DNA from 3 places in the Methylobacterium currus genome. Region 1 is predicted to be linked to each of the others. Evidence: predicted binding sites of a transcription regulator. Region 1 holds the regulator's gene; each other region holds the start of a gene.
The links. The regulator LexA, encoded in region 1, represses DNA repair genes until DNA is damaged. The targets are predictions, from matches to a motif close to TGTTCNNNNTGTGTTCNG.
Positions count from the first base shown of each region.

Region 1 (9,512 bases):
CAGGAGATGCTGACCGAGGACCTGGTGGCGCTCGCCGTGATGGCGACTGGCCGGCCGGTGCGCTGGGAGCTGACCCGCACCGAGCAGTTCACCGCCACCACGACCCGCCACCCGATGCGGGTGCGGGTGCGCCTGGGCGCCCGCCGCGACGGCATCCTGACGGCGATCGCCCTCGACGTGCTCTCGAATACCGGCGCCTACGGCAACCATGCCGGCGGCGTCCTGCATCACGGCTGCAACGAGGTGATCGCGGTCTATCGCTGCGCCAACAAGCGGGTCGACGGCTATTCCGTCCACACCCACACCCTGCCGGCGGGCGCGTTCCGCGGCTACGGCTTGAGCCAGACGATCTTCGCGGTCGAATCCGCCATGGACGAGCTCGCCCGGGCGCTCGGCCTCGATCCGGTCGAGCTGCGGCGCCGCAACGTGGTGCGGCCCGGCGACCCGATGGTCTCGACGAGCCTGGAGCCGCACGACGTCCAGTACGGCAGCTACGGGCTCGACCAATGCCTCGACGCGGTCGCCGAGGCCCTGTCCGCGCCCCCTCCCCCAGGCCCGCCGGGCTGGCGCACGGGTTCCGGCATGGCACTCGCGATGATCGACACCATCCCGCCCCGCGGCCACGTCGCGCAAGCGCGCATCGCCCTCGGCGAGGACGGGCGCTACGTCCTGAGCGTCGGCACGGTGGAGTTCGGCAACGGCACCTCGACGGTGCATGGCCAGATCGCCGCCGAAGCCTTGGGCACCACGCCGGACCGGGTCGGCTTGCGCCAGGGCGACACCGACGCGGTCGGGCACGATACCGGCGCCTATGGCAGCACCGGCATCGTGGTGGCCGGCCAGGCCACCCTGCGCGCCGCGGATAGCCTGGCCGCGATCCTGCGCGAGCGCGCCGCCGCGCGCCTCGGCCTCGATCCCGCCGCCTGCCGGCTCGACGGCGACGCCGTCACGGCGGGCGACACCCGGATCCCGCTCGCCGATCTCGGTTCCGCGGAGGCTCTGGGACAGGCCGACGGCACCCCGCGCTCGGTGGCGTTCAACGTCCAGGGCTTCCAGGTCGCGGTGCATCCCGGGACCGGAGAGCTGCGTATCCTCCGAAGCATCCACGCCGCCGATGCCGGACGGGTGATGAACCCGGTGCAGTGCCGCGGCCAGATCGAGGGCGGCGTCGCCCAGGCGCTCGGCGCCGCGCTCTACGAGGATCTCCGGATCGATGCCGAAGGCCGGGTCGCGACCCCGTCCTTCCGCACCTACCACATCCCGGCCATCGCCGACGTGCCCCGCACCGAGGTGATCTTCGCCGACACCCATGACGGGATCGGGCCGCTCGGCGCCAAGTCGATGAGCGAGAGCCCGTTCAACCCCGTGGCGGCGGCGCTCGCCAACGCCATCCGGGACGCGACCGGCGCGCGGCTGACCGCGACGCCCTTCGCGCCCGACCGGATCTACCGCCAGATCAGCGATGCGACCCGCAGCGGCAAGGAGGAGCGATGGACCTGAAGCGCGACGACGGCCTGACCCGGCCGGGCGGATCGTCCCCAGGTGGATTTCTGGAGCGCACCTTCGCGCTCTCGGCCCACGGCACCACGATCCGCACGGAATTGCTCGCCGGGCTCACCACCTTCCTGACGATGGCCTACATCATCTTCGTCAATCCCAACATCCTGGGCGATGCCGGGATGCCGAAGGGCGCGGTGTTCGTCGCCACCTGCCTCGTCGCGGCGATCGGCTCGCTGGTGATGGCGTTCTACGCCAATTACCCGATCGCCCTCGCCCCCGGCATGGGGCTCAACGCCTACTTCGCCTACGTGGTGGTGCTCCAGATGGGCTACACTTGGCAGGCGGCGCTCGGCGCGGTGTTCATCTCCGGCCTGTGCTTCATGGCCGTCACGCTGACGGGCCTGCGCCGCATCATCGTCGAGGGCATCCCGCGCTCGATGCGCATCGCCATCACGGTCGGCATCGGGCTCTTTCTCGCGATCATCGCACTGAAGAGCGCCGGCGTGGTGGCGGCGAGCCCGGCGACCTTCATCACCCTCGGCGACCTGCACAAGCCGAGCACGGTGCTGGCCGTCCTCGGCTTCCTGATCGTCGCGGTGCTCTCGGTGCGCAAGGTGCGGGGCGCGCTGCTCGCCGGCATCCTGTCGGTGACGGCCTTGAGCTTCATCGTGGCCGACAACAGCTTCCAGGGCGTCGCCTCGCTGCCGCCCTCGATCACCCCGACCCTGTTCGCCCTCGACATCAAGGGCGCGTTGTCGGGCGGCCTGCTCAACGTGATCCTGGTGTTCTTCCTGGTCGAGCTTTTCGACGCCACCGGCACGCTGATGGGCGTCGCCAACCGGGCGGGCTTGCTCACCGAGGGCAAGATGGAGCGCCTCGACAAGGCCCTGATGGCGGATTCGTCGTCGATCTTCGTCGGCTCGCTGCTCGGCACGTCGAGCACGACGGCGTATCTCGAGAGCGCGTCCGGCGTCGAGGAGGGCGGCCGCACCGGGCTCACCGCCGCGACCGTGGCCGTGCTGTTCCTCGCCTGCCTGTTCTTCGCGCCGCTGGCCGGCTCGGTTCCGGCCTACGCCACGGCGCCGGCCCTGTTCTACGTCGCCTGCCTGATGCTGCACGAACTGGTCGATCTCGACTGGGACGACCTGACCGAGGTGCTGCCGGCCTGCGTCACCGCGCTGCTGATGCCCTTCACCTACTCGATCGCGAACGGCGTCGCCTTCGGCTTCATCACCTACGCGGTGATCAAGCTGCTCACCGGCCGCTTTCGCGACGTGAAGCCGGTGGTGTGGGTGATCGCGGGCGTGTTCCTGTTCAAGTTCGTCGCGACGGGCAGCGCGCATTGAGGAAGCGCAAGTCCTGTCGGATTTTGGCGCGCCGATCGACTTCCGGAAATTTCCATCCGGAAGTCGCATCGCCGGCCAGGCGTCCACCAAACGAAGGACGCCAAGTCGATCCGGAACTCTGATCATGCGCGCGGGCGCCTCAACCGATCAGGACTCGTCGCGATCTCGCGCCCTTTCGTCGAAAGGGCCCCATGGACCAGACCAGCCGCCGCGTCTTCCTCGGAACCCTGGCCGCAGGCGGCAGCTTCGCCGTCGGCGGAGCCTTCGCCGCCCCCGATGACGGTCACGCGGCCGGCGCCGACGTCGCCCCCGCCGGCACCTTCCTGCGCACGATCCCCCGCAAGGCGGGTGAGGCGCCCGCCTTCACGATCTCGCTCGATGCCGGCCCGATCAAGGCGACCTCGGGCGGCTGGGCCCGGGACGTCACGACGCGCCAGCTTCCCATCGCGACCGGGATCGCGGGCGCGCATCTGTTCCTCAATCCGGGCGGCGTGCGCGAGATGCATTGGCACACCTCCGCCGAGTGGGGCTACATCGTCGCCGGCCATTGCCAGGCGACGGTGATCGACGCCGCAGGCGAGATGGAGGTGGTCAATTTCGCGCCCGGGGACACCTGGTACTTTCCCGGCGGCCACGCCCACGCGATCCAGACCCTCGGGACCGATCCGTGCCACGCGATCCTCGCCTTCGACGACGGCCTCTACGGCGAGCACGGCACCTTCGGGCTCTCCGACTGGATGAGCCGCTTCGATCCGGCGATCCTCGGCCACGCTCTCGGCGTGCCGGAGGCGACGCTGGCGGCGCTTCCCCCGGGCGAGACCTACATCATGCAGGGGCCCGTCCTGCCCCTCGACGGCCCGGCCGCGCGCGCCGGGCGGCCCCTCGCGCCGTCGCGGTCGCATCGCTACGGGCTGGCGGGGAGCGAGGCGATCGTGGATGCCGCCGGCAGCACGATGCGGGTGGCGCCCGCGACCGCCTTCCCGGTCTCGTCGGGGATGACAGGCCTCCTCGTCCGGCTCGCGCCCGGCGCGATCCACACCCCGCACTGGCACCCGGGCGCGAACGAGTGGCACTACGTCCTGCGGGGGCGCACGCGCGTGACCTTGTTCGGGCCCGACAAGCGCCTGGCCGTGGCCGAGCTGGGCCCCGGCGACTGCGCCTGCATCCCGCGGGCCTGCGGGCATTCCGTCGAGAATACCGGAACAGAGACGGCCGAGATCGTCGGCGTGCATGACAGCGGCGTCTACAGCGAGACGTCGCTGGCGCTCTGGCTCGCCCAGGCGCCGCGCCACCTTCTCGCCGCCAATCTCGGCCTCGACGAGCAGGGAACCGCCGGCTTTCCGACGGCGTCGCGCGTCTTCAGCCGGCCAGCCTGAGGGCGCCGACGGCTCGCGAGGCATCCGAGCGCAGCATGAAGCGGGCCGACATCAGGCCCGCCTTCCTGTCTGATCGCCTCAATACTTCCGGACCAGGCTCACCAGCCGGCCCTGGATCCGCACCCGGTCCGGCCCGAGCACCCTTGTCTCGTAGGCCGGGTTGGCGGCTTCCAGCGCGATCGAGGAGCCGCGGCGGCGCAGGCGCTTGAGGGTCGCCTCCTCGTCGTCGATCAGCGCCACCACGATGTCGCCGGTATTGGCGGTCTCCTGGCGGCGGATCACCACCAGGTCGCCGTCGAGGATGCCGGCCTCGATCATCGAGTCGCCGCGCACCTCCAGGGCGTAATGCTCGCCGCTGGCCAGGAAGTCCGGCGACATCGCCACCGAGCGGCTCTGGCTCTGGATCGCCGAGATCGGCGTGCCGGCGGCGATCCGGCCCATGACCGGCACGCTGACCGACTGGCCGTTCTCGTCCGACGCCGTCGTCATCGCCGGGATGCCGGCGGGCCGCTTCGGCTCGTGGGCGCGCCCGCCCTCGACCACGCTGGGGTTGAACCGCACCACCTCGGCGCCGGATCCGGTTCCCCCGGATGCGGCCGCGACCGGCCCGGTCCCCGTGTCGGGCAGGCGGATCACCTCGATCGCCCGGGCCCGGTTCGGCAGGCGGCGCAGGAAGCCCCGCTCCTCCAGGGCCGTGATCAGGCGGTGGATGCCCGATTTCGACTTGAGATCGAGGGCGTCCTTCATCTCGTCGAAGGACGGGGGGACACCCGTCTCGCGCATTCTCTGCTGAATGAAGCGGAGCAGGTCCAACTGCTTACGCGTGAGCATGTGACACTCTCATCCCCGCGCTGGCGCGCTCCGGAAACAAATCGCGAACATGGTAAGCGTTCCGCAAGTGTTCCGCAAGCGGGTCTGACACTGCGGCGCGCGAACGCAGCAGAGGGGAGAGAACCCGGCCAGTTCGGGCGATGTCGGACAGGCAAACCGGGCGTGTCCTCGGGGGAAAACCGGCCGGCTCACTGCCGGAGAGACGTTCCGCGGGCGCTATCGGCGGGCCGGCTCCGGCCGGTGCGTGACGAGCGGGTCGGGCGGCGGCTCCGCGGTCGCGGAGAGCGGCCGGTTGACGTCGTCCGCCAGCGAGTCGACATGCGCCGGAGGAGCGGCGGCGACGTCCCTGCCGGCATCGGGCGCCGGGGACTTGCCGGCAATGACCTGGGGCAACCGCAGGCCGGCGGCGGTCGTCTGCGCCGCCTGCGCCAGCACGGGCGCGGGAAGCAGGATCACCGCCACGATGCCGGCACCCAGGATCGACTTCGTCCGACGCTCTCCTCTCGCCGACGGGCGTGGGCATACGAGGAGCCGGAATGGCTCCATCGAAGCCGGTTCGGCATGGCCGGGCGGCTTCCACGACGAGCGCTCCCCTCGCCCCTCAGCCCCGCCCCTTGCGCCCCTTGTATTTCGGCCGCTGGCCCGGGAAGCCCTGCGTCGAGCGGCCGGTCGGGCGTTCGGCGTAGGTGAAGGGCACCTCGCGGTCGGTGCCCGGGCCCATGTCGTCGAGGTCGGGCTCGCGGATGCGGGTGCCCTCGTCGGAGGTACCCTTGCCGCCGGGGCCGTAGCTCAGGGATTCAGGCCCCAAGGAGTCAGGCCCCCTGCGCTTGCGCTTGGCGCCGAAGCGGCCGGCCTCGCGCTCGACCTCGGCCTGTCCGGCCATCGGGTCGTCGGCGATGGCGAGTTCGGTGGCCTGGAGCCGCTTGAGCTCGTCGCGCAGGCGCGCCGCCTCCTCGAAGTCGAGGTCGGCGGCGGCCGTCCGCATCCGCTTCTCGAGGTCGGCCATCACCGCCTTGAGGTTGTGGCCCACCGTCACGGCGGACTTGGCCAGCCCCGTATCGACCTGGACGTGGTCGCGCTCGAAGACGCTCTCCAGGATGTCGGCGATGTTGCGCTTCACGCTCTGGGGCGTGATGCCGTGCTCCGCGTTGTAGGCGAGCTGCTTCTTGCGCCGGCGCTCGGTCTCCGCCATCGCCCGCTCCATCGAGCCGGTGACCTGGTCGGCGTACAGGATGCAGCGGGCCTCGGCGTTGCGGGCGGCGCGGCCGATGGTCTGGATCAGCGAGGTCTCGGAGCGGAGAAAACCCTCCTTGTCGGCGTCGAGGATGGCGACCAGCGCGCATTCCGGGATGTCGAGGCCCTCGCGCAGGAGGTTGATGCCGATCAGCACGTCGAAGGCGCCGAGCCGCAGGTCGCGGATGATCTCGATGCGCTCCAGGGTGTCGATGTCCGAGTGCATGTAGCGCACCCGCACGCCGTTCTCGTGCAGGTACTCGGTCAGGTCCTCGGCCATGCGCTTGGTCAGCGTCGTCACCAGCGTGCGGTAGCCGGCGGCCGCCACCTCCTTCACCTCCCCCAAGAGGTCGTCGACCTGGGAGCGGGCCGGGCGCACCTCGATCACCGGGTCGACGAGGCCGGTCGGCCGGATGACCTGCTCGGCGAAGACGCCGCCGGTCTGCTCCAGCTCCCACTTCGCCGGCGTCGCCGAGACGTGGATCGATTGCGGGCGCATCGCGTCCCATTCCTCGAACCGCAGCGGGCGGTTGTCGAGGCAGGAGGGCAGCCGGAAGCCGTATTCGGCGAGCGTCGCCTTGCGGCGGAAGTCGCCCCGGTACATGCCGCCGATCTGCGAGACCGTGACGTGGCTCTCGTCGGTGAAGACGAGGGCGTTGTCGGGCAGGTACTCGAACAGGGTCGGCGGCGGCTCGCCGGGTTTCCGGCCGGTGAGGTATCGCGAATAGTTCTCGATGCCGTTGCAGGCGCCCGTGGCCTCGATCATCTCGAGGTCGAAGGTGCAGCGCTGCTCCAGGCGCTGGGCCTCGATCAGCCGGCCCATCCGGGTCAGCTCCTCGACCCGCCACTTCAGCTCGTCCTTGATGCCCTTGACCGCCTGCTGCAGCGTCGGGCGCGGCGTCACGTAGTGGCTGTTGGCGTAGACCTTGACGAACTTGAGCGTGTTGATGGTCTTGCCGGTGAGCGGATCGAATTCCGAGATCGACTCGATCTCGTCGCCGAACAGCCCGATGCGCCAGCCGCGGTCCTCCAGGTGGGCCGGCCACAGCTCGATCACGTCGCCGCGCACCCGGAAGGTGCCGCGGGCGAAGTCGGACTGGATGCGCTTGTATTGCAGCGCCACCAGGTCGGCGACGAGCTGCCGCTGCTCGATCTTCTCGCCGAGGCTGACCGTGAACGACATCGCCGTATAGGTCTCGACCGAGCCGATGCCGTAGATGCACGAGACCGAGGCGACGATGATGACGTCGTCGCGCTCCAGGAGCGCCCGGGTGGCGGAGTGGCGCATCCGGTCGATCTGCTCGTTGATCGACGATTCCTTCTCGATGAAGGTGTCGGAGCGCGGAACATAGGCCTCAGGCTGGTAATAATCGTAGTACGAAACGAAATACTCGACGGCGTTGTCGGGAAAGAAGCTCTTGAACTCGCCGTAGAGCTGCGCCGCCAGGGTCTTGTTGGGGGCGAGGATGAGGGCCGGGCGCTGGGTCTCCTCGATGACCTTGGCCATCGTGAAGGTCTTTCCCGAGCCCGTGACCCCGAGCAGCACCTGGTCGCGCTCCTGTCCCTTCACGCCGGCGACCAGCTCGGCGATGGCGCGGGGCTGGTCGCCGGCCGGCGTGAAGTCGGACTTGAGGCGGAACGGGACGCCGCCCTCGGACTTCTGCGGCCGCTCGGGGCGGTGCGGGCGCCACAGCTCGCCGTTCTTGAACAGCGGGTTGCCCTCGGTGAGGAGCCTGGTCAGCGCGTCGACCGTGGCCGAGACGCCCTCGCTCGCGAGCGACCCGCGCTCCTCCACCGCCTCGCCGTCCGGCTCGCGCAGGCCGAGGGCCTGGGCCAGCGCCGGCTCGACATCGGCCGCCGTGCCGTGCGCGAAGGCGGCCTGCGGCGCCTCGCCGAAGCCGGCGGGGGTCGCTTCCTGCACGCGCTTGCCCTTGCGGGCAGGCCCGGAGGGTGCCTTGCCAGAGGGTGCCTTGCCGGAGGGTGGCTTGACGTCGGCCGCGTCCTTGCGCGGACGCCCGCGCTTCGGTGGCTCGGGCGGCGGCTCGATGGCGGGCAGGCGGTCGCGGTTCAGCGCCGGGTTCAAGAGCTCGGCGAGGAACGGATCGAGCGGCTTCAGCTCGGGCTTCGAGGCCTTGCCGGTCGACAGGCGGGGCTTCTTGGGGGCGGGCATGAACCCCATATGGCAACCCCTGCCGGAGCCGGAAAGGGCTCTCGTGACCGCACCTTGACCACCTCGTGCGGCTCACCGCACCTTGGCGACCGCGATCGCGTCGCCCGCGACGAGCACGAAGCCGATGCCGGCCCGGCGCAGGGCCTCGACCGCGGCGTGGCGGCTGCGGGCCGCCGGCCCCTCGTTCCCCTCCTCCAGGCGCCGGATGGTCGAGAGCGAGAGGCTGCTGGCCTCGGCGAGGTCGGTCATCGACCAGCCGAGCAGCCCGCGGGCGGCGCGCAGATGCGCGCCCTGGACCGCCTGCTCCAGGCCGTGCCGCACCGCGCCCGGGGGGACGGGGGCTATGGGGACCGGGCGGATCCGGTCGATCCGGGAATTCAGGCTGGCCCAGGTCTCGATCCGCCCGTCGGTGCCGCGCACCGGGACGAACACGCCCCGGAACAGGCCGCGCTCGCCGCCGGCCAGGGCCAGATGGTTCTCGACCACGAAGGGCTGCCCGGCCTCGACCCGCGAGAGGACGTAATCGTGGGTGCGGGCGCGCTCCTCCGGCACCAGGATCCGGGTCCAGTCGTCGTGGAACTCCTGCTGGGTCAGGCCGGTGAGGGTCAGGAGCTCGCGCGAGGCGATGCGGAGGGAGGCCGAGTAGGGCGAGGCGTGCATCCAAGTCTGCGCCTGCTCGAACAAGGCCCGCTTGCGGCGCTGCTCCTCGCGGTGCAGGCCGGCCATGCGCTCGGCATCCGTCACGTCCAGCACCACCCCGGCCACCGCCCGCGGCCGGCCCTCGGGGGTGAAGTAGGCGGTGCCGCGGTTCGCCAGCATCCGCAGCGACCCGTCGGGCCGGATCACCCGGACGGTGTGATCGTGGAAGACCCCCTCCCGCATCACCACGCTGTTGGCCTCGATGACCGGCCGGTCTTCCGGATGGACGAGGCCGAGGAACACGCCGAAATCCGCCCGCACGCTGCCGGGCTCGAAGCCGAGCAGCCGGTAGAGGCCCGGGGACCAGACCTGCTCGTTGCGGGTGAAATCCCAAGTCCAGCTGCCGGTCAGGCCGTG
Region 1 is NZ_CP028843.1:120,403-129,914, forward strand. Features, by position in the region: gene DA075_RS00560 (molybdopterin-dependent oxidoreductase) at 1-1,500, shown strand, start outside; gene DA075_RS00565 (NCS2 family permease) at 1,491-2,846, shown strand; gene DA075_RS00570 (cupin domain-containing protein) at 3,038-4,222, shown strand; gene lexA (transcriptional repressor LexA) at 4,301-5,053, opposite strand; gene DA075_RS00580 (hypothetical protein) at 5,270-5,509, opposite strand; gene uvrB (excinuclease ABC subunit UvrB) at 5,655-8,456, opposite strand; gene DA075_RS38070 (PAS domain-containing protein) at 8,529-9,512, opposite strand, start outside.

Region 2 (9,512 bases), 910 kb from region 1:
TCGATGCGGTAGAGCGGCCGCTCGGAGGTGCGGCGGTGGATGGAGAACACCGCCTTCTCGCGGGTGAAGTCGATCGTGTAGTCCCGCCATTCGCCCTCGGCGACCATCCGGCCGTAGAGGTTCAGGATGATGCGCAGCTCGTCGCGATGGAATGACACCTGCGGTGCGGCGCGCGGGAAAGGTCCCGGGAAAGATACAACCTGGGCGCCGGCGCTCCAGCTTTCGGCCGTCTCTCCTTCGCTCATCGTGTCTCCTGCCTGTCGGGGTGATTCGCGCGGGATAATTCGCACGTCGGGCGCAGCGATGACGAGCCGGCGAACGACCCGCTCCTGACCATGATGGGATGGCACCCACGGCCCCGCAAGGGTTGCGCCGGAGAGACAGGGCGTCAGCAACTCGCCGATGCGAAGCGGAAATACGCGGAAACGGGCGCATACGCCCACAAATCGCCGTAATCGCGCCGCGCGCCGGCCTTGATGCGCGCGTAGGGGTAAGCCGACCTCATGGCCCGGCCCGTCGGCCGCTCCGGTACCCAGCCCCCCAGCCCCCGCGATGCCGGCGGGCCGGGCCTCCTCCGAGGTTTCGAGACCCAAATGACTTCAGGGCCGCCTCCTCGGAGCGCGGTCCTTTTTTGAGCCGGTGTCTCAGGGCTGCATCCACATCTGCGCGGCCAGCGCCCGGGCGCGGGTGACCCGGATGTGGTCGAGGGTCCAGAACCCGATCGACAGGGCTCCGGCGAGCAGCGCGACGGGCAAGGCGAGCGCCAGGACTGGGTTCTGCCGCGGCGGCGTGGTCATGCATCCTCCTTGTCGCGGGGCCCTGCGCCCATTCGGAACGCGCCCGCCGCCCAGAGGTGGCAGCAAGCCGCCCGCCCGCCAAGGGGGAGTGTCACCCTGCGAGCGGCGCGAAGAAGCAGAACACGTAGCCGCCGCGGTGGCACCAGTGGTAGCGCCCATCCTGGCTCGGCCGCACCTTCGCCATCGGCACGAAGATCCCGTGCGTCTGGTAGCCGCCCGGTACCTCGACGGCGTCGGAGATCGGCTCGCAATCCTGGTCCGAGCAGCACTCGAAGGGATACCAGGAATGCGCCGGCTGGACGAGGGAGAGCGCGGCGACGGCGAGGGCGACCTTCATGGGCAGCATACCTCCAGCGGTTGAATCCGGGCCGAGCGAGGCCGGAAGCCGGGAGCGGCATGCCGCGTGCCAAATGCCGTGAGCCCAAGACACGACAGCGCGAGCGCGTGACCGGACCCGTAGGGCCTCAGGCATCCTCCCCGTTCCGGCGCCTCGACGCGCCTTCGTTGCGGCCGATCATCGCGCCGCGGCGCCCGGAAGGGAACGTCATCGGGTGGATTGAGAGGGATTTCGAAACCGCAACGCGCGCACATCTGCGCGATGCGCCCCTTCGATGCCCGCCACGCCGCCCGCTACCCCGTCCTCATCGGCTGCGACGAGGTCGGCCGCGGCGCGCTCTGCGGCCCCGTGATCGTGGCGGCGGTGCATTTCGACCCCGCCGCCCTGCCGGGCGACCTGCTGGAGGCCCTCGACGACAGCAAGCGCCTCGACGCCGCCACCCGCGAGCACCTGGCGCCGCGGATCTCGGCCGCTTGCCGCGTGGCGCTGGCCGGCGCCTCCCGCGACCTGATCGACCGGATCAACGTGCGCGCCGCCACCCTCGACGCCATGCGCCGCGCGGTCCTGCGCCTCGGCATCGACGCGGAGGTGGCGGTGGACGGGCGCGACGTGCCCCCCGGCCTGCCCCTGCCCTGCCGGGCGTTCGTCGGCGGCGACCGGCTGGTGCCGCAGGTCGCCGCCAGCTCGATCGTCGCCAAGGTGGTGCGCGACCGGCTGATGCGGGCGCTGGCCCGGCGCCACCCGGCCTATGCCTGGGAGCGCAATGTCGGCTACGGCACCGCCGTGCACCGGGCCGCGATGGCGAGCCTCGGCCTCACCCGGCATCACCGGCTCAGCTTCAAGTCCCGCAAGGTATGAGCCGGCGCATGCGCCCCCGGCGCTTCCGCTTCCCGCCCGGAGCGTCGTAAGCTCCCGGCGACGCGGACGCGCACGAGCCGAACGGCCGGCGCCGCCAGGGAGGACACAGCGTGACCACGACGACCCCGAGGGCTGCCCGATGATGACCCCGATGTCGCGCCGGGTGATGAACCTCGCCCATTCCCTCACCCAGGCCGCCGCGCGTCACCCGGACCGCCCGGCCATCGTCTGGGGCGAGCGGAGCTGGAGCTGGGGCCAGTTCGACGACCGGGTGTCGGCGCTGGCGGCGGCGCTTAGCCAGCGCGGGATCGCCAAGGGAGACCGGCTGCTGGTCCATGCCCGCAACGGCAACGCCATCCTGGAGATCATGTACGCGGCGTTCCGGCTCGGCGCGGTGTTCGTGCCGACGAACTTCCGGCTGATGCCGGGCGACGTCGCCTATCTGGCGCAGCAATCGGGCGCGACCGCCTTCCTGTGCCACGCCGACTACCCGGACCACGTCGCCGCCGTGCAGGCGGCCTGCCCGGATCTGCGCCACGTCGTCGTCATCGGCGAGGGGCCAGCCGCCGGCGTCGCCTACGAGGACGTGGTGGCGGAGGGCGCGGGCCAATGCGTGGCGAACGCCTCCGTCCAGCACGACGATCCGTGCTGGTTCTTCTACACGTCCGGCACCACCGGCAAGCCGAAGGCCGCGGTGCTGACCCATGGCCAGATGGCCTTCGTGATCACCAACCACCTCTGCGACCTGATGCCGGGCACCAGCCCGGAGACGGACGCTTCCCTGGTGGTGGCGCCGCTCTCGCACGGGGCCGGGGTGCACGCGGTGGCGCAGGTCGCCCGCGCCGTGACCTCCGTGCTGCCGGCCTCCGAGCGCTTCGACGCGGCCGAGGTCTGGGGTCTGGTGGCGCGCCACCGGATCACCAACATGTTCACGGTGCCGACGATCCTGAAGATGATGGTCGAGCATCCGGCGGTCGACGCCCACGACCACTCGTCCCTGCGCTACATCATCTATGCTGGCGCGCCGATGTACCGCGAGGACCAGAAGCGGGCGCTTCGCACCCTCGGCAAGGTGATCGTGCAGTATTTCGGCCTCGGCGAGGTCACCGGCAACATCACGGTGCTGCCGCCGGCCCTGCACGAGGCCGAGGACGGGCCGGGGGTGAAGATCGGCACCTGCGGCTTCGAGCGCACCGGCATGCAGGTGCAGATCCAGGATCCGGAGGGCCGCGAGGTCGCGCCCGGCGAGACCGGCGAGATCTGCGTCTGCGGCCCGGCGGTGTTCGCCGGATACTGGGAGAACCCGAAGGCCAATGCCGAGGCCTTTCGCGACGGCTGGTTCCGCACCGGCGACCTCGGCACCCTCGACGCGGAGCGGTTCCTCTACATCACCGGCCGCGCCTCCGACATGTACATCTCGGGCGGCTCGAACATCTACCCGCGGGAGATCGAGGAGAAGATCCTGGCCCATCCGGCGGTGGCCGAGACCGCGGTGCTCGGCGTGCCCGACCCGACCTGGGGCGAGATCGGCATCGCGGTCTGCGTCGCCCGCGAGGGCATGACACTCTCCGAGGACGACGTGATGGCGTTCCTGTTCGACAAGGTCGCCCGCTACAAGCTGCCGCGCCGGGTCATCCTGCGCGACTCGCTGCCGAAATCCGGCTACGGCAAGATCACCAAGAAGATGGTGCGGGAAGAGTTGGAGGCGGCGGGCCTTCTGGGCGGGAAGGCGCAGGGATGAGCGCGCCCCAGACGCGGACCGAAGCGCCCTTCGCCACCCTCGCCCAGCCGGGCCCCGCCCGGCCGGAGCGCTGGCTTGCCGCCAGCGGCGCCCTCCTCCATCGCGCCTTCGACCTGGCGCCGGGGCGCACGCTCCTCGACGCCGTCGCCGGGCCGCTCACTGAAGCCGGGATGCGGGGCGGCGTGGTGCATCTCTCCGGCGGGACCTTCTCGCCCTTCGCCTACGTGATGCCGGCCCTCTCGTCGGATCCGCGCTTCGCCGCCTATTACAGCGAGACCTTCCGCCCGGCGGGCGAGACCCGGCTGGAACGGGCGAGCGTCACCTTCGGCGAGCGCGACGGCGCGGGCTTCCTGCACGTCCACGGCACCTGGATCGAGCCCGACGGGCAACGCCGCGCCGGTCACCTGCTGCCGGCGGAGGTCGTGATCGCGGAACCGGTCCGGGCAGAGGCCTGGGGCGCGGCGGGCGCGGCTTGGCGGGTCATCCCGGATGCCGAGACCAATTTTTCGCTCTTCACCCCGGTTCCCCTGTCGGCGGGAGAGCCCGGGTGCCTGCTCCTGAAGATCCAGCCGAACGAGGAGATCCACGCCGCGATCGAGGCGGCCGCCCGCGCGCACGGCCTCGCGACGGCGCGGGTGCGCGGCATCGGCAGCATCGTGCAGCCGGCCTTCGCCGACGGGCGGGTGATCCCCACGGATGCCAGCGAGGTGTTGATTCCCGACGGGACCGTGCGCTCCGGGCCTGACGGTGACCTGGTCGCGCATCTCGATATCGCGGTGGTTGACGTGGCGGGCGCCATCCACGAGGGGGTCTTGCTCCGCGGCGCCAACGCCGCCTGCATCACTTTCGAGCTGTGCCTGACGGCGGAGTGAGGGCGTCGCGCGCGACGACGTAGACATGCACCAGCTCCTGGCGATTCCGCGCCGGGGCGTGGATCACCGCCTCGCGCCGGAAGGTCAGGCCGTAGGCCCGCATCACCGCGAAGGAGCCGGCATTCTCCGGTTGCGCGCTGGCCTCGATCCGGTCGACGTCGAGCCACGCGACCGCGACCGGGAGCAGCGCGTTGGCCGCCTCGCGCAGGTAGCCCCGGCGATGATGCGCCTCGCCGAGCCAGTAGCCGAGGGCGGCTTTTCGCGGGTCCTCGCGGGTCCGGTGCAGCATGATCCAGCCGAGGAGTTCGCCGGTGTCGCGGGCGGTCACTGCGAGCGACAGCGCCTGCCCCGACTCCGCCATGGCGCGCGCCGTCGCGATCCGCTCCCGCGCCATCGCGACGGTGAAGGGCAGCGGCCAGGAGGCGAGCCATTGGCTCACCGCCGGGGTCATCATGGCGCTCGTCGCCTCCGCGTCCTCGGGGGCGACGGGGCGTAGGTGCAGGCGGGGCGTGTCGAGGGTGGGCGGAAGCCGGCCGGTCATGGTGGGAAGGTAGCAGGGATTTCCCTAGGGGAAAGACGCATCGGTCCTTCCCGCGGATGGCAAGGTTGCCCGACGAAAAACCCGCGCCTCATCCGGTGATGCGCACCCGCCTCAAAACAAACTGTACTGCCCACCCACCCCCACCGGCACCGCGAACAGATCCGTCCGCAACCGCATCCTCTCCGCCGGATAGCCGAGCCGGCTCATCGCCACGCGCATCCGCTGGTCCAGCAGATCCGCATAAGGCCCCGTCCCGGTGAAGCGCCGCCCATAGGTCGCGTCATAGACCTTGCCGCCGCGGGCCTCGCTCAGCAGCGCGAAGGTCCGACCCGCCCGGTCGGGATAGTGCTCGGAAAACCAGTCGCGCATCAGGTCGGCGAGTTCGTGCGGCAGACGCAGGAGCACACCGCCGGCCTCGCTGGCGCCCGCCTCCCGGGCGCGGGCGAGCACGGCCTCGATCTCGTGGTCGTTGAGGCCCGGGATCAGCGGCGCCACCAGCACCATCACCGGTACCCCAGCCGCGGCCAGGGTCCGGATCGCCGCCAGGCGCTTCTCCGGCCGCGGGGCGCGGGGCTCCATCCGGCGGGCGAGGTCGGGGTCGAGGGTCGTGACCGAGAGCGCGACCTTCACCAGGCCTTGCGCCGCCATCGGCGCCAGGATGTCGAGGTCGCGCAGGACGAGGTCGGACTTGGTGACGAGGCCGACCGGGTGGCGGAAGCGCGCCAGCACCTCGAGGATGCCGCGCGTGAGGCGGTAGCGCCGCTCGATCGGCTGGTACGGGTCGGTGGCGGTGCCGAGCGCGATGGTGCGGGGCGCGTAGCCCCGAGCCGACAGTTCCCGCTCCAGGAGGGCGGCGGCGTCGGGCTTGGCGAAGAGCTTGGTCTCGAAGTCGAGCCCCGGCGACAGGCCCGCATAGGCGTGGTTCGGCCGGGCGAAGCAGTAGACGCAGCCATGCTCGCAGCCGCGATACGGATTGATCGAGCGGTCGAAGCCGATATCGGGCGAGTCGTTGCGGGTGATGATGCTGCGCGCCCGCTCCAGCGTCACCTCGGTGCGCAGCGGCGGCAGCTCCTCCTCGATCTCCCAGCCATCCGCGAAGGCCTCGCGCGCGGCGGCCTCGAACCGGCCGGTCGGGTTGGCGGTGGCGCCGCGCCCGCGGCGGGATTCCGCCACCGGAGTCGACCCGGCGAGGCGCCGCGCCGCCCACCCGCATCCCGATTCCATTCTGGTCTCCCCCGTCGAACGCGGCCGAGATTTGAACAAAACAGGAACAAGCGCAAGTGCCAACGATCAAGGCAGGACGCGCCGCCTCCCATCCGCTATGGCGCGATCATGTTCACGGCAGCCATCCACCTTCCCGGCGCGATCGATCCGGAGCGCATCGACGCCCTCGCCGACACCCTGGCGGCCCTCGTGGCCGGCGTCGCGGCGGGCGTGGTGGGCGATGCGGTGATCGCAGCAGAGCATCCGGACGATCCGGAGGTCGCCACCATGGCGGAGAGCACCGGGGCGGCCCTGGTGGCGCGGGGCAAGAGCCCGTGGGTGGCGGCGGCAGGATTGGCGCGCCGGCCCTGGATGCTGTGCCTGGAGGCCGGGGACGTGCCGGCGGAGGGCTGGATCCGCGTGCTCGACCGGTTCGGCGCCACGACGCAAGCCGACGCGGTCGGCCGGCTGCGCCGCCCGCACGCCGCCCTGTTCGAGCGGATCGCCGGGCGGCGCGAGGCGCTGACAGGCACCCGCCAGGTGCGGGCCGGCGACCTCGTGCGGGTGCAGGCCGTGCGGGCGGGCCTGCCGCTCAAGGCCCGCCTGCCGGTCAGGCCCCTGCGGGGGGCGCTGCTGCGGGGCTGATCGAACCGCGCTTCAGGTGCTCGTCGAGGCGCGGCATGATCTCGACGAAGTTGCACGGCCGGTGCCGGTAATCGAGCTGGGCCGCCAGGATGCCGTCCCAGGCGTCGCGGCAGGCCCCGGGCGAGCCCGGCAGCACGAAGACGTAGGTGGCTTTCACCACTCCGGCGGTGGCCCGCGATTGCAGGGTCGAGGTGCCGATCTTGTCGTAGGAGATGCGGTGGAAGATCGCCGAGAACCCGTCCATCCGCTTCTCGAACAGCGGCTCCAGCGCCTCCGGCGTCACGTCGCGGCCGGTGAAGCCCGTGCCGCCGGTCGTGATGACGACGTCCACGGCCGGATCCGCCGCCCATTCCCGCACCTGAACGCGGATCGCCTCGACGTCATCCGGCACGATCGCCCGGGCGGCGAGGCGGTGGCCCGCTTGTGTCAGGCGCTCGGCGAGCGTGTCGCCCGAGCGGTCGTCGGCGAGCGTGCGGGTATCCGAGACGGTGAGCACCGCGATGCCGAGCGGCACGAAGGCGCGGGCCTGGTCGAGCCCGGCCATCAGAGCTGCGCGGCCCGGAAGGTGTCGCAGGACTGGGTCTGGCCGCTGCGATAGCCGGTCTGGAACCAGCGCATGCGCTGGGCCGAGGAGCCGTGGGTGAAGGAATCCGGCACGACGTAGCCCTGGCTCTGCTTCTGCAGCCGGTCGTCGCCGATGGCGCTTGCCGCCTGCATCGCCTCCTCGATGTCGCCGGGCTCCAGCGCCTTGAAGCGGTCGTCCGAGTTCTTGGCCCAGACGCCGGCGAGGCAATCGGCCATCAGCTCGACGCGGACCGAGAGGGCGTTCGATTCGCGCTCGCCGACCTGCTGCTGCTTGCGCTGCACCTTCGGCAGGATGCCGAGCACGTCCTGGACGTGGTGGCCGACCTCGTGGGCGATGACGTAGGCGTAGGCGAAGTCGCCCTTCACCCGGAACTTCTGCTCCATCTCCTTGAAGAAGGTGGTGTCGAGATAGACCTTCTTGTCGAGCGGGCAGTAGAACGGGCCCATCGCGGCCCGTGCCTGGCCGCAGCCGCTGCGGGTGCCGCCGGTATAGAGCACCATCGTGGTCGGGGTGTATTGCCGCCCGGTCTGGTTCGGCAGCACCTGGTTCCACACGTCCTCGGTGTTGCCGAGGATGGCGGCGGCGAACTTGCCGGTCTGGTCCGAGGGGGCGCCGGTGCGCCGGTCGGGCTGCTGGCCCTGCTGCTGGCCTTGTTCCTGGGGCGCGCGCTGGCGCGTCACGGTCTCGGCGCCGCCGATCAGGATCGCCGGGTTGATGCCGGTGACCCAGCCGATGATGCACAGGATCACGATGGTGCCGATGCCGAGGCCCCCGGCACCGCCTCCGGGGAAGCCGAAGCCTCCGCCGCCGCCGCCTTCGCCGCGACGGTCCTCGACGTTGTCGGAGGTGCGAAAATCTTCCCAGCGCATGGTCAGCTACCCGTTGGCCCCTTGCCTCATGCGGCGACGGCTACGCGGCGCAGGCCTGAGGCTCAAGAGTAATCGACGGGAGCCGGCACGGTTCCGCTTAGGCGGCCTACCGCTCCCCCTCGTCGAGGGCGGCGCGCAACGCGCGGAAGTCGCGCCAGGCGAGGCGCTTCTGCAGCGGCTGGCGCAGCAGGTAGGCCGGGTGGAGGGTGGCGAGCAGCCGGATCTCGCGCTTGCCGGTGCGATAGGGGAACCAGCGGCCGCGGGACTTCAGGATGCCGTCCTTGGTGCCGGCAAGCGCCTGCGTGGCGACGCCGCCGAGGCAGACCAGGAAGTCGGGATCGGCCAGCGCGATCTGTCGCTCGATGAACGGCTTGCAGGTCGCGATCTCCTGCGGGGTCGGGTTGCGGTTGCCCGGCGGGCGCCAGGGGACGACGTTGCCCACATAGGCGTTCGAGCGGTCGAGGCCGATCGCCGCCATCATCCGGTCGAGGAGCTGGCCCGAGCGGCCCATGAACGGCTTGCCCACCCGGTCCTCGTCGGCGCCGGGCGCCTCGCCGACGAACATGACCCGCGCCTGCGGGTTGCCGTCGGCGAAGACGAGGTTCTTGGCGGTGAAGCGAAGCGCGCAGCTCTCGAACCGGGCAAGCAGGCCTTCCAGCTCCTCCAGGCTCGCGGCGGTGGCGGCGAGCTCGCGGGCATCGCCCGCCGCCTCGCCGGGGGCCGCGGCGGCGGAGCGCCCATAGGTGCTGGGCGTCTCCGCCCGAGGGGCTTCTCGTCGCGGGATCTCCTGTCGACCCGAGACCTCCTGTCGAGGCGGGATCTCCTGGCGCGCGGGCACCAGCCGGGCCGGCTCATCGGGCGGCGGCGGTTCCGCCGACGCGGCGCGGCAGGTCGGTGCCTCGGGCTCTGCCGCTTCCCGCGCCGCCCGGCGCGGCGCCTCCGGCTCGGCGAAGCGGTCGTGCGGCGTCTCGTCCAGCACGGCATCGACGCCCGCCGCGACGTGGAAGTCGAGGAAGGAGAGAAGGTCGCGGCTGTCGGAAGCGTCGGGTGTCATAAGTCTGAT
Region 2 is NZ_CP028843.1:1,032,103-1,041,614, reverse strand. Features, by position in the region: gene DA075_RS04740 (DUF2794 domain-containing protein) at 1-245, opposite strand, end outside; gene DA075_RS36395 (hypothetical protein) at 645-797, opposite strand; gene DA075_RS04735 (hypothetical protein) at 889-1,134, opposite strand; gene DA075_RS04730 (ribonuclease HII) at 1,396-1,992, shown strand; gene DA075_RS04725 (acyl-CoA synthetase) at 2,135-3,733, shown strand; gene DA075_RS04720 (PCC domain-containing protein) at 3,730-4,605, shown strand; gene DA075_RS04715 (GNAT family N-acetyltransferase) at 4,574-5,146, opposite strand; gene DA075_RS04710 (PA0069 family radical SAM protein) at 5,258-6,370, opposite strand; gene DA075_RS04705 (hypothetical protein) at 6,479-6,994, shown strand; gene moaB (molybdenum cofactor biosynthesis protein B) at 6,960-7,538, opposite strand; gene ypfJ (KPN_02809 family neutral zinc metallopeptidase) at 7,538-8,449, opposite strand; gene DA075_RS04690 (uracil-DNA glycosylase) at 8,556-9,503, opposite strand.
Region 2: a site for LexA is predicted at 6,402-6,419, ahead of DA075_RS04710 (PA0069 family radical SAM protein). Genes of this name have one in related genera too.

Region 3 (9,512 bases), 3.2 Mb from region 1:
GAGAAGGTCTTGGCCCGGCCATCGGCGGCGCTGTCGCGGCCCATCGAGACCACCCGCACCTCCTCGCCGTACTTCTCGCCGAACAGGGCGCGGGCGCCCGACGCGATGGCATCGTCGACCGCCATCAGCTTCGTCACCACCGGCTCGTTCTGGAGCAGCACCCGGTTGGCGATCTCCTCGACCTGGGCCAGCTCGTCGGCCTCGATCGGCTTCGGGTGGCTGATGTCGAAGCGCAGGCGCTCGGGCGCGACCAGCGAGCCCTTCTGGGCGACGTGGTCGCCGAGCACCTGGCGCAGGGCCTCGTGCAGCAGGTGGGTGGCGGAGTGGTTGGCGCGGATCGCCGAGCGGCGCGCATGATCGACCTTCAGCTCGACCGGCTGGCCGAGGCTCAAAGATCCCTCCTCCACCGCGACGTGATGGACGAAGAGGTCGCCGAGCTTCTTCTCGGTCGCGGTCACACGGGCCTTGAGGCCAGAGCCATTGGAGGATTGGCCCGTCACCGTGCCGGTATCGCCGACCTGGCCGCCGGACTCGCCGTAGAACGGCGTCTGGGTGACGACGAGCAGGCCTTCCTCGCCGGCCTTGATCGCCTCGACCTCGGCGCCGCCCCGCACGATCGCGGTGACGACGGCCTCGGCCTCCTCGGTGTCGTAGCCGAGGAACTCGGTGGCGCCGGTGCGCTCGCGCAAGGCGTACCACAGGGTCTCGGTAGCGGCCTCGCCCGAGCCGACCCAAGCGGCGCGGGCGGCCGCGCGCTGGCGCTCCATCGCGGCCGAGAAGCCCTCCGTGTCGACGGCGATGCCGCGGGACTTCAGCGCGTCCTGGGTCAGGTCGAGGGGGAAGCCGTAGGTGTCGTAGAGCGTGAAGGCGGTCTCGCCCGACAGGCTCTGGCCTTCAGAGAGGTCGCGGGTCTCGGCGTCGAGGATCGACAGGCCGCGCTCCAGCGTGCGGCGGAAGCGGGTCTCCTCCAGGCGCAGGGTCTCGGCGATCAGGCTCTCGGCCCGCGCCAGCTCGGGATAGGCCTGGCCCATCTCCCGCACGAGCGTCGGCACCAGCCGGTACATCATCGGGTCGCGGGCGCCGAGCAGCTGGGCGTGGCGCATGGCCCGGCGCATGATCCGGCGCAGCACGTAGCCGCGGCCCTCGTTGCTCGGCAGCACCCCGTCGGCGACGAGGAAGGACGACGCGCGCAGGTGGTCGGCGATCACCCGGTAGGACGCCGTCTGCTTGCCCTCCGGCGCCCGCCCGACCTGATGCGCCACGGCATCGATCAGGCTGCGGAACAGGTCGGTGTCGTAGTTGCTCTTCACGCCCTGGAGGATCGCCGCCATGCGCTCGAGGCCCATGCCGGTATCGATCGAGGGCCGCGGCAGGCCGACCCGGTTGCCCGGCTCGATCTGCTCGTATTGCATGAACACGAGGTTCCAGAATTCGAGGAAGCGGTCGCCGTCCTCCTCCGGGCTGCCGGGCGGCCCGCCCCACAGCTCCGGACCCTGGTCGATGAAGATCTCCGAGCACGGGCCGCAGGGGCCGGTATCGCCCATCTGCCAGAAATTGTCGGAGGTGTTGATGCGGATGATGCGGTCGTCGGAGAAGCCGGCGATCTTGCGCCACAGGGTGGCGGCGTCCTCGTCGTCGGCATAGACCGTGACCAGCAGCTTCTCGGGCGAGAGCCCGAACTCCTTCGTGACGAGGTTCCAGGCCAGCTCGATGGCGAGCGGCTTGAAGTAGTCGCCGAACGAGAAGTTGCCCAGCATCTCGAAGAAGGTGTGGTGGCGCGCGGTGTACCCGACATTGTCGAGATCGTTGTGCTTGCCGCCGGCGCGGACGCATTTCTGGGCCGTGACGGCGCGCTGGTAAGGCCGCTTCTCGACGCCGGTGAAGACGTTCTTGAACTGCACCATGCCGGCGTTGGTGAACATCAACGTCGGGTCGTTGCGCGGCACCAGCGGCGAGGACGGCACCGCTTCGTGGCCGTGCTTGGCGAAGTAGTCCAGGAAGGTGGACCGGATCTCGTTGACGCCACTCATGGGAAGAATCGTCTCTGCGGAAGGCGGGCCGGGCGGGCGGGCTGGAAACAGGGCGCACCGGCGGGCGGCCCGCGGATGCATTCGCGTGTCTTTAGTCACGCGTTCCCCCCGTGTCGAGGCGGGGCAGCGCCGCTATGTGACGGCGGACAAGCGCGGCTGTTCGCGCCCGCCAGGATCCACGCCCCGATGACCGAAGACATCCGCCTTCTCGCCTTCTCGGCCGCCCTCGGCTTCGTCCACATCGTCGCCGCCTCCGCCGCCGGGCTCGGCCAGCGCGGCGGGCTGGCCTGGGCGGCAGGCAACCGCGAGAGCGAGGGCGAGGTCACCGGCGCCGCCGCCCGGCTGCAGCGCGCCTCCAAGAACTTCTTCGAGACCTTCCCGCTCTTCGCCGCCCTGGTCCTGGCGGCGGCGGTCTCGGGCCGGCAGGGCGGCGCGGTGGCGTGGGGAGCCCAGCTCTATTTCTGGGCCCGGCTCCTCTACCTGCCGATCTATGGCTTCGGCATCCCGTGGATCCGCACGCCCGTCTGGGGCGTGGCGATCGTCGGCATCGGCTTCGTGTTCGCCGGGCTGTTCGGCTGGGCCGGGCCGGGACTGTAACGGAAAAGAGCCGCCGCGCTCGTCGCGCGGCGGCCCCGGATGTCGTCAGGACTGATCCGTCGGATCAGGCACTGCCCTCGTCGAGATCGTCGGCCGTCGGCGTGGCGTTCTCGAGGATCCGGTCGGCGACCAATCCCGAATTCTGCCGGATCGAGGCCTCGATCTTGTTGGCGATGTCGGGGTTGTCGCGCAGGAAGCCCTTCGAGTTCTCGCGGCCCTGGCCGAGGCGCTGGCTGTCGTAGGAAAACCAGGCGCCCGACTTCTCGACGATGCCGGCCTTGACGCCAAGGTCGATCAGCTCGCCGACCTTCGACACGCCCTCGCCGAACATGATGTCGAACTCGACCTGCTTGAACGGCGGCGCCACCTTGTTCTTGACCACCTTGACCCGGACGCTGTTGCCGATCGGCTGGTCGCGGTCCTTGAGGGTCGAGATGCGGCGGATATCGAGCCGCACCGAGGCGTAGAACTTCAGGGCGTTGCCGCCCGTGGTGGTCTCGGGGCTGCCATACATCACGCCGATCTTCATCCGGATCTGGTTGATGAAGATGACCATGCAGTTCGAGCGCGAGATCGAGCCGGTGAGCTTGCGCAGGGCCTGGCTCATCAGGCGGGCCTGGAGGCCCGGCTGCTGGTCGCCCATCTCGCCCTCGATCTCGGCCCGCGGGGTCAGCGCCGCTACCGAATCGACCACCAGCACGTCGATGGCGCCGGAGCGCACCAGGGTGTCGGTGATCTCGAGGGCCTGCTCGCCGGTATCGGGCTGCGAGATCAGCAGATCGTCGAGGTTGACGCCGAGCTTGCGGGCATAGACCGGATCGAGGGCGTGCTCGGCATCCACGAAGGCGCAGACGCCGCCCTTCTTCTGGGCCTCGGCGATGGTGTGGAGGGCAAGCGTGGTCTTGCCGGAGGATTCCGGCCCGTAGATCTCGATCACGCGCCCGCGCGGCAGGCCGCCGACGCCGAGCGCGATGTCGAGGCCCAGCGACCCGGTCGAGACGACCTCGACCTCCTGCACCTTGTCGCCCTTGCCGAGGCGCATGATCGAGCCCTTGCCGAAGGCGCGCTCGATCTGGGCGAGGGCGGCGTCGATCGCCTTCGACTTGTCTTTGTCCATGGTCGGGTTTTCCACCAGTCGCATCTGGGGCTGAGCCATCTCGGCGGGTCCTTATGGCAGGAGGGGCGGCAAGTCTCAATCGCGCGGCTGGGTTTTACGTACTCGTTTTGTTCTCATTCGGCAAGGGCGGGCCGGAGAATCGTTGTGAGATTCCGGCGCGCTCAGGCACCCGCGAGGAAGCGCGTGAGGTTGGCGGTCGAGCAGGACGGCCAGCCGGTTCCGGCGAAGTCGCGGCGGTGGCTCGCGATGTCGGCGTCGAGGAGCCAGCCGCAGAAGGCGAGCGTCGCTCGTCGACCCGTTGCGGGACGCGACGGCGTCGCACAGGACGCGCGCCGCATCCTCGACGCGGTCAGAGTCATACGAGGCGTCGATGACATCGATGCCTGCAAGGATCACCTCGGCGTGCCCTGGTGCTCCCGCCGGGAGATCCGAAACGCCGCCCAGGACGCGTCGAACCTCCTCGGCGACACGTGCGGATGTCGCCACGGCTCTTCGGTCGGCGAGCGAGTCGACAATCGATGCGGAACGGGGCCCCAGGGCGGCGCTCAAAATAATGGTGGTATCGACGACCAACATGCTGGAAGGCCGCCGCCGAGGAAGACTCGTGGCGGCCAGCTTCTCCGTCACTCGGCGCCGCGCTCGGCCAGGAGCCGATCGATGGCGGCGTTCTCTTCCGGCGAATATTTCTCCGCACCCGCCCGGACCTCAGCCATCACCCTGCGCATGCACTCCGGAGACGCACGGTGAATCGGCAGCAGGATGCCGACGGTCGCAGCGCCGTTCTTGATCGGCATCGCATGCGGCAGCGCCTGGATCGCGCCGGCCGACATCTTCTGGAGTTCGCGCATGCTGATCGCGCTCTTTGTGGCCGCCTCCGCGTTCCATACAGGGATGTAAGCCCGGCGGGCGGCCACAAGGATGCGACCCGCGCAGCCCTCACCCCGCCATCGTGGTCTTCACCGTCTCGACGAGTTGCTTGAGGCTGAAGGGCTTGGGCAGGAAGTTGAATTCCTCGCCGTCGGGCAGGTTCTTGCGGAAGGCGTCCTCGGCGTAGCCGGAGACGAAGATCACCTTGAGGGCCGGATGGGCCTTGCGCAATTCGCGCAGCAGGGTCGGGCCGTCCATCTCGGGCATCACCACGTCAGAGACGACGAGGTCGACCGGCACGTCGCGCTCCTGCATGATCTGCAGCGCCTCGAGGCCCGAGGCCGCCTCGAGCACGGTGTAGCCGCGGGCGGTGAGCGCCCGGCCGTTGACGGCGCGGACCGGATCCTCGTCCTCGACGAGCAGGATCGTGCCGCGGCCGGTGAGGTCGCGGGCGGGCGCCTTCGGGGCTTCCGCCGCGGGCGCGGCCGCCGTAGCGGCCGGGGCGGTTCCGGAGGCGGGCGGGGCGAGCGCGGGCAGGGCCTCGGGCGCCTCCGTCTCCGGCACCGGTACGTGGCGCGGCAGGTAGATGGCGAAGACCGTGCCCTGGCCGACGGTCGAGCGCACGTCGATGTAGCCGCCCGACTGCTTGACGATGCCGAACACCGTCGACAGGCCTAAGCCCGTGCCCTTGTTGACCTCCTTCGTCGTGAAGAACGGCTCGAAGATCTTTTCCATCACCTCCGGGGTCATGCCGGTGCCGGTGTCGCTGACCTCGATCAGGACGTGGTCGGCGCCCGGCAGGCCATTGAGGCGCAAGGCCCCTACAGCCTCCGCGGTCATGTTGGCGGTGCGGATCAGCAGGCGCCCGCCGTCCGGCATCGCGTCGCGGGCATTGACCGCGAGGTTCACGATCACCTGCTCGAACTGGTTGACATCGGCCTTGACCGGCCAGAGGTCGCGGCCGTGCTTGAGGTCGAGCTCGACCCGCTCGCCGAGCAGGCGCTTGAGCAGCAGGGTGAGGTCAGAGAGGGCCTCGCCGAGGTGGATCACCTCCGGCCGCAGGGTCTGGCGGCGCGAGAAGGCCAGCAGCTGCCGCACCAGGCTGGCGGCCCGGTTGGCGTTCTGCTTGATCTGCATGATGTCCTGGAAGGCCGGATCGGTCGGCCGGTGGCTCGCCAGCAGGAGGTCCGAGTAGCCGATGATCGCCTGGAGCACGTTGTTGAAGTCGTGCGCGATGCCGCCGGCGAGCTGGCCGACCATCTCCATCTTCTGGGCCTGGTTGACCTGCTGCTGGAGCTGGTGCTGGGCCGTGGTGTCGAGGGCGTAGAGGATCACCGCGCCCTCCGCGCCACCGGCGGTGCCGGCGGGGCTGAGCCAGATCCGGGCCGAGCGGTTGACCGGCGCCGAGACCCCGATCTCGACCGGCGGCACGTCACCCCGCCCCTCCGCCGCGGCCCGCGCCGCGGCCTCGATCACGTGGCGGTCGCGCTCGACCACGAAGTCGCGCACCGGCGGCCCCAACTCGCTGCCGTCGCCGGTGCGCGGCAGGGTGCCGAACAGCCGGGCGAAGGAGGCGTTGGCGCGGACCAGCCGCCCGTCGGCGGCGAGCGTCGCCACCGCGACCGGGCTGGTGTTGAAGAAGCGGTCGAAGCGCAGCTCGGCCGCCTGCTGCGGATCGTCGCTGCTCTCCTCGCCGGCGGAGCGGTTGAGCACCAGGGTGCGCGAATCCCCGGGCCGCCCGTCCTGGCCGTAGGCGACGCGGTGGTAGAGCCGGGCCGAGAGCGGGTGGCCGTTGCGCCGGCGCAGGTCGAGGTCGAAGCGGTCGGTGCGGACCTCGCCGGGCTCGCCCTTGCCGCCGATCAGGACCGGCCCGAGATCGTCGGGCAGGATCTCGGACAGGCGCAAGCCTCCCGAGCCGACCTGCGCCAGGTCGTGGCCGAGCCAGGCCGCCAGCGTCGCGTTCATGTAGACGACCGAGCCCTTGGGATCGACCGCCATGAAGCCGGCCGGGGCGTGATCGAGGTAGTCGATCGCGTGCTGGAGCTCCTGGAAGACGTTCTCCTGGCGCTCGCGCTCATGGGTGATGTCGGCGACGCTCCACAGGGCCACCGGCCGGCGCGGCAGCGGCAGCGGCCGCACGCCGATGCGGAACCAGGCGAAGTCGCGCTCCGCCGCCCCGCCGGGCGGGGGCGCCATGCGGATCTCCTCCGACAGGGAGCGGCCCTCGCGCGCGGCTTGCGCGAGGCGGTAGACCGCCTCCGAGACCTCCGGCGAGCCGACGAAGACCCGCTCGACGGGGCGCAGGTTGGTGAAGGTGTCGCTGCCGGCGAGCTTCAGGTAGGCGGCATTGGCGTAGATCGGCCGGCCGCCCTCCTCCATGGCAATCATGCCGTCGGGCGCGGCATCGACCACCGCCTTGGTGACGTCGTTGCGGGTGCCCTGGCCGGTGAGCTGGATCGCCCCGATCGCGAAGGCGAACAGGCAGAACACGCCCGCCATGGCCAGCAGCGCCAGGAGGCCGAGGATGATCGGCTGGGCCTGCTCGTTGGCGACGAAGCTCAGGCCCACGGCCGCGCCGACCAGGAGGCCGGCGAGCAGCAGGAGCAGGCTGACCCGGCCGGGCCGCTCGGAGCGGTCGAGGGCGGCCTCCGCCGCGGATGAGCTCAACTCCGGCATGTCGCCTCGACACTCCCCAGGGGCCGGCCGTGGAAGCCGGACCCCAATTCTGCGGCCCTGGAGGCCGGTCTCGTCCGATCCCTAGCAGGCGCGGCGTTTCCGTGGAATGAACCCGGTTCGTTCCGGGGCCGGATCCGCCGGATCAGTGCTTCGCACGACACGGCCGCCGCGGACCAGGCGCAACGCTCACAAGGCTCAGTGGCGCCGGCGCAGGCGCAGCACGTAGCCGATCACCTCGGCCACGGCGCGGTAATGCTCGGGCGGCACCGCGGCGTCGATCTCGACGGTGGCGTGGAGCGCGCGGGCCAGCGGCGGGTTCTCGACCACCGGCACGCCGTTCTCGCGCGCCACCTCGCGGATGCGCAATGCCAGCGCATCGACGCCCTTGGCGACGCAGACCGGGGCGGCCATCCCGGCCTCGTAGCGAAGCGCCACCGCGTAGTGGGTCGGGTTGGTGACGACCACGCTCGCGCCCGGCACAGCCGCCATCATGCGCTTCTTGACCCGCTGCATGCGGATCTGGCGCATGCGCCCCTTCACCTCCGGGTTGCCGTCCTGCTCCTTCAGCTCCTCCTTGAGCTCCTGCTTCGACATGCGCAGGCGCGCCCGCCAGCGGAAGCGCTGGTAGAGCGCGTCGCCGAGGGTGACGACGACGTAGGCTGCCAGCACCGCGCCCATCAGCCGCAGGCAGAGCGCCAGGGTGGCCTGGAGCACGCCTTGCGGCTCGAGCCGCGCGAAGGCTTCGAGCCGGTCGCGGTCGCCCCACAGGACGAGGCCCGCGGCGACGCCGACGAGCAGGATCTTGACGACGCCCTTGCCGAACTGGAACCACGCCTCGGGGCCGAACAGCCGCTTGGCGCCGGCCATCGGCGAGACCCGGCTCCACTTGGCCGCGAGCGTCTCGGTGGTCCAGACCAGGGGGTGCTGGACGAGGCCGCCGACGAGGCCCGCCGCCGCCACCGCGCCCATCGGCACCGCGAGGGCGAGCAGGCCGGCGACGAGCGCCCGGCGGCCGAAGGCGAGGTAGCCGGCCGGATCCGACGGCACCTCGTGCAGGTGGGCGAGCAGGCCGCGCAGGTCGGTCAGCAGGCCGCGGGCGAGGGGCGCCGCTCCGACCATCAGCACCAGCGTGAAGGCCCCGAGCATCAGGAAGGTGTTGACCTCCTGGCTGGTGGCGACGTCGCCCCGCTTGATCGCGTCGTCGAGGCGGCGCTGGGTCGGGTCTTCGGTGCGGTCTTCCTGGTCGGCCTGCTCCGACATCCCCTCACGCCCTCCCGAGATCGGCCAGGAAGCGGCCGAGATCGTCGACGAACACGCCCATGATGACCCCGATCGTGGCCAGGAAGACCAGCATGCCGATCAGGATCGCGGCCGGGGTGGCGACGAAGAACACCTGCATCTGCGGCATCAGGCGCGAGAGCACGCCGAGGCCGAGGTTGAACAGGATGCCGAAGGCGATGAAGGGCGCCGAGATCTGCACCGCCAGGGTGAAGCCGCGGGCCACCGCCCGCACCGCGAAGGTGGCGGCGTCGCCGGTCGCCGGCACGCCGACCGGCGGCATCAGGGCGTAGGAATCGCGGATGCCCGCGAGGGCCAGGTGGTGCAGGTCGGCGGCGAGCACCAGGGTGAGGCCGAGCAGGCTCAGGAAGCTGCCGAGCGTCGCCTGCTGGTTGCCGAGCGAGGGATCGACCGTCATCGCGTAGGCGAGGCCGAGCTGCTGGGCGATGATCGTGCCGGCAGTCTGGAGCGCGGCGATCACCGCCCGCACGCTCAGGCCCAGCACCAGACCGACCGCGATCTCGCCGATGAGCACGCCGATCAGGGCCGCGCCGGGACCGCCCGGCTCCGGCCCGGTTCCCCCGGGGAGCAGCGGGCGGGCGACCGGGAACAGCACCAGCGACAGCAGCAGCGCGAAGGCGAGGCGCAGGCGCGGCGTCACCATCGCCTCGCCGACGCCCGGCATCAGCATCACCAGCGTGCCGACCCGCGCGAAGGTCAGGAGATAGGCCGAGGCGAGGCCGGGCAGGAGGAGGTTCACGTCCGGGCCGAATCGGGGAACGGGGAAGTCGGACTTCAGGGATACTCGAATTTGCGGCGGGAATCCGCGCCCGCTCAGCCGCCCGCGGCGATGCGGGCGGCGATCCGGGTCATGTAGCCGGCGAGCGCATCGCCCATGAAGGGCAGCATCAGCATCATCGCGGCGAGGACCGCGACGATCTTCGGCA
Region 3 is NZ_CP028843.1:3,289,908-3,299,419, forward strand. Features, by position in the region: gene alaS (alanine--tRNA ligase) at 1-2,030, opposite strand, end outside; gene DA075_RS15415 (MAPEG family protein) at 2,217-2,627, shown strand; gene recA (recombinase RecA) at 2,692-3,783, opposite strand; gene DA075_RS36595 (hypothetical protein) at 3,906-4,082, opposite strand; gene DA075_RS15425 (hypothetical protein) at 4,368-4,592, opposite strand; gene cckA (cell cycle histidine kinase CckA) at 4,681-7,287, opposite strand; gene flhB (flagellar biosynthesis protein FlhB) at 7,483-8,547, opposite strand; gene fliR (flagellar biosynthetic protein FliR) at 8,552-9,325, opposite strand; gene fliQ (flagellar biosynthesis protein FliQ) at 9,400-9,512, opposite strand, start outside.
Region 3: a site for LexA is predicted at 3,842-3,859, ahead of recA (recombinase RecA). Genes of this name have one in related genera too.